Lichenicola cladoniae: one gene and its partner. The protein of the gene in region 2 binds, or shares a complex with, the protein of the main gene of each other region. Links are inferred from orthologs where the notes say so. Each region holds a gene or a part of one and is shown on either strand. Other genes may lie near its edges.

What was found. Proteins that work in one complex are often made in the same cells at the same time.
Region 1: the proteins of HN018_RS14615 (region 2) and HN018_RS06545 are in contact, whole or in part, in a solved structure (PDB 1A0O), measured with the Escherichia coli proteins. The link is inferred for Lichenicola cladoniae from one-to-one orthologs.

What each region holds. Positions count from the first base shown.
Region 1 is NZ_CP053708.1:1,432,620-1,435,803, forward strand. It holds HN018_RS06545 (hybrid sensor histidine kinase/response regulator), read right to left. Parts: upstream 2,792-3,184; coding sequence 209-2,791; downstream 1-208. Other genes in the region: HN018_RS06540 (chemotaxis protein CheW), read right to left, coding at 1-194; HN018_RS06550 (DUF3553 domain-containing protein), read left to right, coding at 2,923-3,108; moaA (GTP 3',8-cyclase MoaA), read left to right, coding at 3,171-3,184. UniProt on the Escherichia coli protein: Involved in the transmission of sensory signals from the chemoreceptors to the flagellar motors. CheA is autophosphorylated; it can transfer its phosphate group to either CheB or CheY.
Region 2 is NZ_CP053708.1:3,215,574-3,223,375, reverse strand. Bases 2,690-5,583 are described here. They hold HN018_RS14615 (chemotaxis response regulator CheY), read left to right. Parts: upstream 2,690-3,890; coding sequence 3,891-4,277; downstream 4,278-5,583. Other genes in these bases: HN018_RS14605 (hypothetical protein), read left to right, coding at 4,890-5,583; HN018_RS14610 (protein phosphatase CheZ), read left to right, coding at 4,270-4,890; HN018_RS14620 (MotE family protein), read left to right, coding at 3,166-3,873; HN018_RS14625 (DUF6468 domain-containing protein), read left to right, coding at 2,690-3,160. In the rest of the region: flagellar basal-body rod protein FlgG, read right to left, coding at 1-101; flagellar basal-body rod protein FlgF, read right to left, coding at 141-881; HN018_RS14635 (flagellar basal body-associated FliL family protein), read left to right, coding at 1,063-1,542; flagellar motor switch protein FliM, read left to right, coding at 1,539-2,645; more of HN018_RS14625, read left to right, coding at 2,645-2,689; more of HN018_RS14605, read left to right, coding at 5,584-7,799. UniProt on the Escherichia coli protein: Involved in the transmission of sensory signals from the chemoreceptors to the flagellar motors.

The DNA of each region.
Region 1 (3,184 bases), 1.8 Mb from region 2 along the record:
TCGGGCGGCGCCAGCGGCACGCGCACGATCTTGCTGTTGGTGATGACCTCGCGAACCGCCAGCACGGGAACGCCGCACAGCTGTCCACCGAGTATCAGGGTCACGAAGCCCTGCTCCTGGCGGTCGTCGTCCGGTGCCTCGTTACCGCCGTGGTTACGGTCGCTTGAACGGATCTTGTCGGCTTGGAAAGACATGGCCGGGTTCCCGTTCAGGCGGCAATGGATCGGGACAGGCACTGCTCGAGACTGGTCAGCAATTCGTCGCGTTCGAACTTGCGGATCATGTCGGTAAAGCCGGCGGCGCGTGCCTCCTGCACGAGGTCGCTGCCGCTCAGCGCCAGCAGGGGCAGATCGACCCACTGGCCGCTCTCCCGCACCGTCCGGGCAAAACCGAGCCCACCCATGCCGGGCATCTCGATATCGGACACGATCGCCTCGAAGCTGCGTCCGGCCTCGCGGAATTCGAGCGCCCTCTCGGCCGAGTCCGCGACGGTGACGTCGTAGCCGGCCGCCGCCAGGGTTGGTGCGAGCAGCTGGCGGAAGAAGCTGCTGTCGTCGATCACCAGCAGGCGCGGCTTGCGGAGGTTCCGCGACGGCGCGGCCCGGAACCAGTTGCCAGACGCGCGGGTGAGCCAGAAGGCGGCATCGACGATGTCGGTGGCCCGGCTGGCGATGACCGCGGTGCCCAGGAACCCCAGCCGCTGGGAGCCGGGCTCGACCTGCAGATCGGTCGCGACCACATCCAGGATCTTCTCGACCAGCAGGCCGGCCGGCTTGCCGTCATTGTCGAACACCAGCACCGGATGCGAGGCAGCGCGGCCGGTGGTGCCCAGGGCGAGGGCCACGATGTCGACCGTGTCGTCGAGCGTGATGATCGGCATGAGGTTGCCGCGATACTGGACGATGACGCGCCCGCCCGACACTTCCAGCCGGTCCGTCTCGATGCTTTCCAGCCGGGAGATCAGGGAAAGCGGGATCGCCTTGGGCGCCCCGATCCCGGCCTCCACGAGCAGCATGTCGATCCGGTCGACGTCCGCATGGTCGTCGTCGGGTACGTGCCGGATCTGGCTTTTCTTCGTGGTGTCCAGGCCGGCATGACGGGCGATCCCGGTGGGATCCAGGATCATGATGACGGCGCCATCCTCGAGGATGGTATTGCCGCCGAACAGCGGGATATGCCGCAGCACCGGCGACACCGGCTTGACCACGATCTCCTTGGTATCGAACACGCCGTCGACGATCAGGCCGATGCGGACACTGCCGACCGCAATGACCGCCACCATGTCCATCGCGGGCACGGTCGCATCCTGCGCCGCGTCCTGAAGCTGCAGCAGCGAACCGAGCCTGATCAGCGGCAGCAGGCGGTCGCGCAGCCTGAGTACGGAGGCGCCATCGACGGTCTCGATCCTGGTATCGGAGTCGGCGCGTGGCAGCACCACCTCGACGACGCTGGTCTGCGGGATCGCGAAACGCTCGCCGGCCACGCCGACGATCAGGGCCGAAATGATCGCCAGGGTCAGCGGGATCTTGATCAGGAAGCGGCTGCCCTGGCCGAACACGCTGTGCAGCTCGATCATGCCGCCGATCTGCTCGATATTGGTCTTCACCACGTCCATGCCGACGCCGCGGCCGGAGACCGAGGTTACGGCTGCAGCGGTGGAAAATCCCGGCTGGAAGATGAAGCGCCGGATCTCTGCGTCGCTCATCGCATCGATCTGGGCGCGGGTGGACATGCCCTGCGCGATCACCTTCTCGGCGATGCGGCGCACATCGATGCCGCGTCCGTCATCCTCGATCTCGATCACCACGTGGCCACCCTCATGACGGGCGGTGAGGGTGATGGTGCCGACCGGCGGCTTGCCGGCCCGTTCGCGTTCCGCGGGTGTTTCCAGCCCGTGATCCGCGCTGTTGCGGATCATGTGGGTGAGCGGGTCCTTGATCAGCTCGAGCACCTGCCGGTCGAGCTCGGTCTCGGCGCCATGCATGACCAGGTCGACGCGCTTGCCGAGATCGTGCGCCAGGTCGCGCACCTGCCTCGGCAGCATGTTCCAGACATTGCCGATCGGCTGCATGCGCGTCTTCATCACGCCTTCCTGCAGCTCGGTGGTGAGGTGCGAGAGACGCTGCACCGGGCCGGTCAGCTCGGCATCGCCCCTGGTGCGCAGCTGCTGCAGGAACTGGTTCCGGGTCAGCACCAGCTCGCTGACCAGCGTCATCAGGGTTTCCAGCACATCGACCGACACCCGGATCGTCTGGCCCCGCATCGGCCCGGAATCGGTTCCCTGGTCCGGCGGGCCCGGCGGCGCGACCGCGATCGCGTCCGGCACCGGCAGCGCCGGCGCGCCGACCAGCGCGAGCGTCGATGTCGGGACCGGGATGATCGCGAGCGAGACCGGGCGCGGCACGGCCGGGCTCCGGCCTTCGGCCAGCGCATTCAGTTCGGCGATCAACGGCAGGTCGTCACCGGGCGGTTCGGCTTCGGTGCGGGTGATGGTGTCGACGATCAGGCGTATCCGGTCGATCGCCGACAGGATCAGGCCGATGCCGTCGGCGGTGACGGTCAGGCTGCCGGTTCGAAGCTTGTCGAGCACGGTTTCGCTGGCATGGGCGACCCGTTCCAGCCGGGGAAGCCCGAGAAAGCCGCAGGTACCCTTGATGGTGTGGACAAGCCGGAAGATCAGCGACAGGGTCGGCTGGTCGTTCGGTGTACGCTCCAGCCGGACCACGGCGAGGTCGAGTTCCGAAAGGCTTTCGGAGGTTTCGGTTAGAAAATCGGCCAGGAGATCGTCCAAGCGGCACTCCATCGGGCTTGCTGTTGCCGCCGATGATGCGCATGCGCTTACGAACGAATGGTAAATGCGAGGACGATCTACGCGACCCGGCGCAGTCGAACCGCCGGTCCGGCAACCGCGTTCAGGAGACCATGGTGGATAGCGTCCCTTTCAGATCCTTGGTCGAGCCGGGCCAGTGGGTGCGTCATCCGGATCGTCCGGAGTGGGGCGACGGGCAGGTGCAGTCCGCCGTCGGCCCTCGGATCACGGTCAATTTCGAGCACCAGGGCAAGGTGTTGATCAACGCAGCCCTGGTCGACCTCGACATTCTGGGCTAGCGCCCAATCTGTTAGCCAGTCGTGCAGGCCGGCATTCGCCGATGCACGCTTTGCAGGAATTCATGAACGCGCCCCT
Region 2 (7,802 bases):
TTGAATCCGGTCGTGGTCATGTTGGCGATGTTGTTCGAGATCACCTCGACATTGGTCTGTTGCGCCTGCATTCCGGTGCCGGCGATATCAAGTGAGCGCATGTCGCCCTCCCGTCATGCTGAATGAATGTTCGCGGCAGGCTAGCCCTGCTGTGGCACGATCTTGTCGATGGCGCTTTGCTGCCGCTGCCCTTCGCTTTCGATGAACTGCGACACGAACTGGAATTCCTTTTCGGTCTGCATCATCCTGGTGAGCTCGGTGATCGGCTGTACGTTGCTGGACTCGACCACGCCCTGGGTGACTTTCGGAAGCGCGACCGGCGTCGTTCCGGCCGCGGCGCGATAAAGCTTTCCGCCCTCCGGCATGAGCTGGTTGGTATCGTCCACCGTCACCACGCCAAGCTTCCCCACCGGCCCGTTCTCGGTGCTGATGGTGCCGTCGCCGGCGATGCGTATCTGCGTGTCCGAGGGCGACATCTGCAGCGGGTTGCCGCCGGTATCGAGGAGAAGATTGCCGGCTGCATCGGCAATCCGCCCGTCGGCCAGCATCCCGAAGCGTCCAGACCGGGTCAGCCGTGGACCAGCTGCGGTGGAAACCGTGAAGAAGCCAGGTCCGGTGAGCGCCATGTCCAGCGGATTGCCGGTCTGGCTGAGGCTTCCGTCCTGCTGGTCGAGATAGGTCGCACGGTCCTGGGTGTAGGACAGCGTCGACCCGCCCGTCGGTGCATCGACCCCGTGCTGTTTCGACAGGTAATCAGTGAACAGGATGCGCTGTGCCTTGTAGCCGTCGGTGTTGGCGTTCGCGATGTTGTTGGCGATGACGTCCATGGCCCGCTGCTGCGTATCGAGCCGGGACAGTGCGATGTAGGTGGTGTTTTCCATCTGAATGCCCCGTGCACGTCGTCATGATCGCGGCGAATGCTTAACGGCTGCTTAAGCACGCCGGCCGACTAAGGGGGGCCGACTGGCGTGGCTCCGGCCTCGTCGATGCGATTAAGCGTCCCTTAATTACTCGGGCTCATGCTCGGGGAGAGCCAGGATGGTTTGCAGCGGGAGCAACGACATGAGCGCGGAGGCAACGGTCGAGAGCAGTGGCGGCGGGAACCGCAAGCCGATCGTGATGATCGGAGCAGTGGTGGTTCTCCTGGCAGTCGCCGGAAGCGGACTCTGGTTCAGCGGAATCCTGGCCCATCTGGCCCACCACGAGGCCAAGCCCGGCAACGCCGCGGTCGCCGAAAAATCGATATTCGTCGATCTGCCGGACGTCGTCTCCAATCTCGACACCGGCGGCCGGCGTGCCAGCTTCATCAAGCTGCATGCCAAGCTCCAGGTGGCCCATGCTGCCGACGTCGCCGTGCTGCAGGCAGCCATCCCGCAGATACTCGATATTTTCCAGACCTACCTCCGGAGCATGCGGCCGGAAGAACTGCGCGGAGGCGAGGGCACCTATCGCCTGCGCGAGGCTTTGATGAACCGGATCGATATCGTCGTGGCGCCGGTTCAGCTCACCGACATGCTGTTCACCGAAGTGCTCGTGCAGTGAACGCGGTCATCGAGGATCCCAACGACGAGGATCTGGCCTCCGCATGGGCGTCGTCGATCGGCGATGTCGATGACGCGGCCGACCCGTTCGATACGGTCGCGCAGCCTGATGCCACCAGGATACTCAACCAGGCCGAGATCGACAGCCTGCTGGGGTTCGACAATGGCGGCTCGGAGGACGTCGATACCAACGGGATGCAGCGCATCATCAGCTCCGGCCTCGTCTCGTACGAGCGCCTGCCGATGCTGGAAATCGTGTTCGACCGGCTGGTCCGCATCATGTCGACCAGCCTGCGCAACTTCACCAACGACAATGTCGAGGTATCGATCGACAACGTGGTCTCGCTCCGGTTCGGCGACTACCTAGATTCTGTACCTCTCCCGGCCATGTTCGCGGTCTTCAAGGCCGAGGAATGGGAAAACTACGGACTGATGGTCATCGATTCCGCAATGATCTACTCGATCGTGGACGTGCTGCTCGGCGGCCGCAGGGGCACCGCCGCGATGCGGATCGAAGGCCGGCCCTACACGACAATCGAACGCTCTCTGGTCGAACGACTGATCAGGGTGGTGCTGGCGGACCTGTCGTCCAGCTTCGATCCGCTCTGCGCGATCACGTTCCGGTTCGAACGCCTCGAGGTCAATCCGCGCTTCGCGGCGATCTCGCGCCTGTCCAACGCCGCCGTGCTCGCCAGGATGCATGTGGATATGGAGGATCGCGGCGGCCGCATGGACCTGGTGCTGCCGTACGCAACTCTCGAGCCGGTACGCGAGCTGCTCCTGCAGCAATTCATGGGCGAGAAATTCGGCCGCGACGCGATCTGGGAAACCCATCTTGCCGAGGAGCTCTGGAACACCGAAGTCGACCTGGACGTGGTGCTGGACGAACAGCCGATGCGTCTCTCGGACATTATCGCGCTCAAGCCGGGGAGCCAGTTCATCCTTCGCCACGGTCGCGAGGCGCCGGTCAAGCTTCGATGCGGCAACGTGGTCCTGTTCGAAGGACGCGTCGGCCGGCGCAAGAACCGGGTCGCAGTCAGGATCGAACAGGTCGTGGGGCGGCTGCCCGGAGGACCGGACACGCCTGGTTTGCGGAGAGGCTGATGACCGGTAGCAGCCTGAGCGGCACGGACTGGCTGCTCGAAATCGGCCTCATGGTTCTTCTGCTGGCCACCATGTTTCATGCGTTCCGGCTGGAGCGCGCGCTCGGCATCCTGCGGCGTGACCGGGCTGCCCTGGAACGACTGGTGGTCGGCTTCAATGACAGCACCCGGCAGGCCGAAGACGGTATTGCGCGTCTGCATGCTGCAGCCGACGGGGCAGGGCGGCAGATCGCGCGTCATGTCGACCAGGCACGCAGCCTCAAGAGCGATCTCGAGTTTCTAAGCGAGCGCGGCGAGAAGATAGCGGACCGGCTTGCGGATGCGGTTCAGCAGGCAAAACCTTACGAGGGTCCGGGATCGGCGGCGGCTCCGGTCCACGATGCGGCGGCTCTGCGGTTGCTGGTCCCGGCGCCCTCGCTGAACCTCGGCAAGCGTGACCAGGCGAACGATCAGGATTCCCGGCCTCGCAGCCAGGCCGAAAAAGACCTTCTGCGCGCCCTCCGGCTGGCAAGGTAGCGAACATGCGCGCGTTCTCATGGCATAGCCGTGTCCTGCCGTTGACGATGGTAGCCATTGCGCTGCTCTTCGCGGACAAGGCGGTCAGCCTCGTTCGCGGAGCGACCGCCGACGGTGCAAACCAGCCGGCGGCAGTGGCGGGCAGCCCCTTCATCCCGGCGGCCCTCGCTGCCGTGGCGGGTCCGATTGCAGCAGGAAAGCCGGGACCCTCTCCGGTGCCGGCGACATCGGACGCACCGAAACTGCCATCGATGCCGGACGTGGCGCCGGTCACTCCGGCCGAGCTGCAACTGCTCCAGGATCTGCGCAAGCGGCGCGATGCACTCGACGAGCGCGAGCATCGGCTCGATCAGCGGAACGACCTCCTGCAGTCGGCAGAACTCAAGCTGCAGTCGAAACTGGACGAGTTGACCGCGCTGCAGCAACGGCTGGAGCAGCTCGACGATGAGCGCCGCAAGCGCGGAAGCGCGAACTGGTCCGGCCTCGTCAAGATGTATGAGGACATGAAGCCGCGCGATGCGGCCACGATCTTCAACGTGCTCGACGTCTCGGTGCTGCTGGAGGTCCTCGACCGGATGGACGAGCGGAAGGCAGCCTTCATCCTGGCCGGCATGCTTCCGGAACGAGCGCGACTCGCGACCCAGATGCTCGCCCAGAAAAGAACCCGCCAGGACGTCGTCGCACCCGCGAGCGCGCCTGACCCACCCGGCTAGAAAGGCAGAAAAGCAGCATGTCGATCAATCATTCAGTGAACGTCCTTATCGTCGACGACTACAAGACGATGCTGAGGATCATCCGCAATCTGCTCAAGCAGATAGAGTTCGACAATGTGGACGAGGCGACCGATGGAACCGACGCGCTGGCGAAACTCCGTGCCGGCAACTACGGGCTCGTCATCAGCGACTGGAACATGGTGCCGATGACCGGCCTCGAGTTGCTGCAGGAGGTTCGCCGGGACCCCAAGCTGAAGACCCTGCCGTTCATCATGATCACCGCCGAGAGCAAGGCGGAAAACGTGGTCTCCGCCAAGCAGGCAGGCGTCTCGAATTACATCGTGAAGCCGTTTAACGCAGAGACCCTGAAGGGCAAGATCGAGAAGGTTCTGGGAAATGCTTGAGGTCTCGGATCTGCCGAAGCGTCTTCTCGATCTGGGCCGTCACTATCCCGATGCAAAATCGGACATCGTCGCCGAGGTGGTGGTTTCCATTCTGTCCAGCATGAGTGGCGATCTGAGCTCGCGGGAAGCGGCGCTGCTGCATGAAATCGGCAGTCTCGGGCAGGCGGTCGCCACGACCAGGCTCGAGATCGCCGCCCTGGGCGTAGACGATATCACCGTCAGCTATATCCCGTGTGCCAACGACGAACTCGATGCGATCGTCGCGCACACCGCGTCCGCCACCGAATCCATCCTCGAGGTCTGCGAAACCCTCGATGCGCTCGGCAGCGCGATGGACGGGGTTGCCGCCCGGCAGCTGCAGGATGCCACGATGAAGATCTACGAGGCCTGCAGCTTCCAGGACATCACCGGCCAGCGCATCACCAAGGTGGTCCACACGCTCAAGACCATCGAGACGACGATCGCGCGGATCGTGCAGACGTTCGCCCCGGTAACTGGCGCCCTGGAGCCGGTCGTGCGCGCTCCGGATGTTTCGCTGCTGAATGGGCCGCAATTGCCTGCCACCGCGATGGACCAGTCGGATATCGACGCGTTGCTGGCAAGCTTCGACTGATGTGCCTGCCGCGTCGCCTGGTTGCGCTGGCGACCTTGTTCTGGGCGATCGGCATGCTGCCGGCGTCGGCGACGCCCATTCCGAAAGTGTCGTTCCGGATTGGTGACCACTCATCGTTCGCCCGGCTCGTCGTTCTGCTGCCGGCCGGAATTTCCTGCACTTCGACCCGCGATGGTGACACCGAAACGCTTCGCTTCGGCCAGGCGTTCATGCTTGTCGGTCGGGCCCGGTCCAATGGGGGCGGCATCCTGTCGGTGGTCGCCGGCACCGATGGGCTGATCGTCAGGCTGCGCCCGTCCGTCACGGTCCACACGATGCGGATCGGACAACGCTTGGTGGTCGATGTTTTCCCACAGGTGGATGCGGCGTCCGAGGCATCCGCTCCCGCGGACAATGTCGCCGCGGCGGCCATGGTCGTGGCAGGCAGCGTTGCGCCACTTCTGCCCGGGCTGCCATCGCCGCTGATCGCCGTCGTCGAGCAACCTCTCGTTCGGACCCCGATTGTAAGGCCGGCGGTGCGGGCCTCGGCGCCGATCGCGGCGCTTATACCGGTCCCGCTCACGGGTCATGCGGGGCCCGGGCCGGATGCGCCGATACCAGGGGGTGCTGGTCCGGTGTCGATAGCCGCTTCCATCGTGCCTGCGGACAAGGGCGGCCCGGGTGGCCTCATGCTGCCATTCGACGGCCATGTCGGTGCGGCTGCCTACCGTCGGGGTGACGTGTTGTTCGTGGTTCTCGACAGCACCAAGCCGGTCGATCTCGGGGCGATGGCGGGCGATCCTGCCTTCGGCCGGGCGTTCTACACGGTGCTGCCATCGGGCGCGGTCCTGACGATGAAGCTGGATGCCGGAATGCAGCCCGGCCTGCGACGCACGCCGGATGGATGGGTCGTGACCATGCAGGGTGCCGTGCCGGGCGGCGCGGCAATCGTCCCAAGGGTCGATGATGGTGCGGTACAGCTCCCCGTGCTGGAGCCGGGCCATGTCGTTACGGTGCCCGACCCGGCGGTCGGCGTGGATCTGCTGGTCGGAACCACATGGCATGATGGTCAGAACCTGGCGCTGTCCCGGCACGGCGTCGGCTACGTGCTGGCATCGACGCTCCTGGGCGTCGCCGTGGAGCGCCTGTCCGACCAGCTCGAACTGAATGCGACATCCCAGGGCTTCGTGCTGGGTGCTCCGCACGGGCTCGAGCCGCTTGGGCAAGGACTTGCACGTGCCGTCGGCGGTTTCTCGCGAAGCGTGGATCTTCCCGATGTCGACACCGCCGAGTTGCAGAGGCGCTACAAGACCGCCTTGGCATCCGCGGCGTCGTTGCCGGCTGCGGACCGGCGTGCGCGTCGCCTCGATGCGGCGGAAGCGGCGCTGGCGCTGGATCGCGGTTGTGAGGCGGCAATCATCGCCGCGGTCGCGGATCAGGATGCACCCAGCGGGTCGGACCAGGCCCGATCGCACTTTCTCCAGGCCGCCGCCGCTGTCCTGACCGAGGATCCGGGTGCCGGGGCGCGTCTTGCGGATCCCCGTATCGGCAATACCGACGAGGTGGTGCTGTGGCGGGCGCTGGCTCTGGCGCATGCGCACCCGGACAGTGCCGACGCCGCCCACGCCATCGCGGCCCGTCTGGCGCTGCTACAGGCCTATCCGCAGCCTCTCCGTCGGCACCTTCTCGGCATGGCCGCCCTCGCTCTGGCTTCCGCGGGAAACGATCGCGAGGCCGGCCTCGTCGACGGGCTCGCCGGGAACGGTCAGGTGGGGCTTGCCAGGGCACTGCTTTCCAGGCGGCTCGGTCACGATGCAGCGGCGCTCGCCGCGTTCGACCGGCTTGTCGGGAACGATGATCCGGTCGTTGCCGAGCGCGCCGCCGAGCAGGCCATCGGGTTGCGGCTCGACACCCACCTGCTCGATCCCGGGCATGCCGCCGATCGGCTCGAAGCGCGTGTCCTGGATGCGCGCCTGGCAGGCAACGAGCTTGCGGTGAGGCTCAGGGTCGCGGATCTGCGCGCACTGCAACAGGACTGGCCGGCGGCCCTGAAGGAGTTGCGCCTGACCGCACGTGATTTTCCCGAAGCGGCCGGGGACGTGGCGTCGCGCGCCGCGGCGATCATGACCAGGGCGGCGCAACCCAGCTCCAAGCCGCCGGCCGGCGCTGCCACCGCATCCGGCGCCGGGCCGGTCGCCCAGCTCACGATGCTCGAAACCAGTCTCGACCTGCTGCCCCCCGGTGAAGACAATGCGGCCCTGTCGCTCTCGATCGCGGCCCGGCTGTCCGATCTGGATCTCCCCGGCCGTGCGGCGGCGCTGCTTCGCAAGACGATGGCCACGACGCCCCGGGGGACAGGCCTGGCAAAGCTCGGGCTCGAGCTCGCCCGTCTCGATCTCGACCAGGATCATGGCGCCGATGCCGCGACCGCCCTCGACGACAGCGCCGTCGCCGACCTTCCTTCCGATCTTGTCGCCGCGCGCTCGTTCGCACGTGCCCGCGCCGCCGCCACGGCCGGTGACGTGGACATGGCCCTGGCTCAACTCGCGCCGCTGCATGGCGCGGATGTTGAAGACCTGCGGGCTCGCGAGCAGGCATCCAGGCAGGACTGGCGTGGCGAGCAAGCCTCCATCGCGGCGCTTGCGGCACTGCGCCTGCCTGCGTCCGGTCCGCTGGGCCCTGTAGGGGAGGAGCTCGTCCTTCGCCTGGCAAGTGCCGCGCTACGTGCCGGAGACCGGGCCGGGGTGGATCGCCTGGGCACGGTCTGGTCGCAGCGCTTCACCGATCCCGGCAGGCTTCGCTTGCTCAGGCTCTTTACCTCCCGGGAGGTCGCGACCGTCGCCGATCTGCCTCGGTCCGCACTCGAATTGACCTCGGCGCGGACGGTCTTTTCGATGCCCGATCCGCAGCCTTCGAAGGGCGGCAGTTGATGA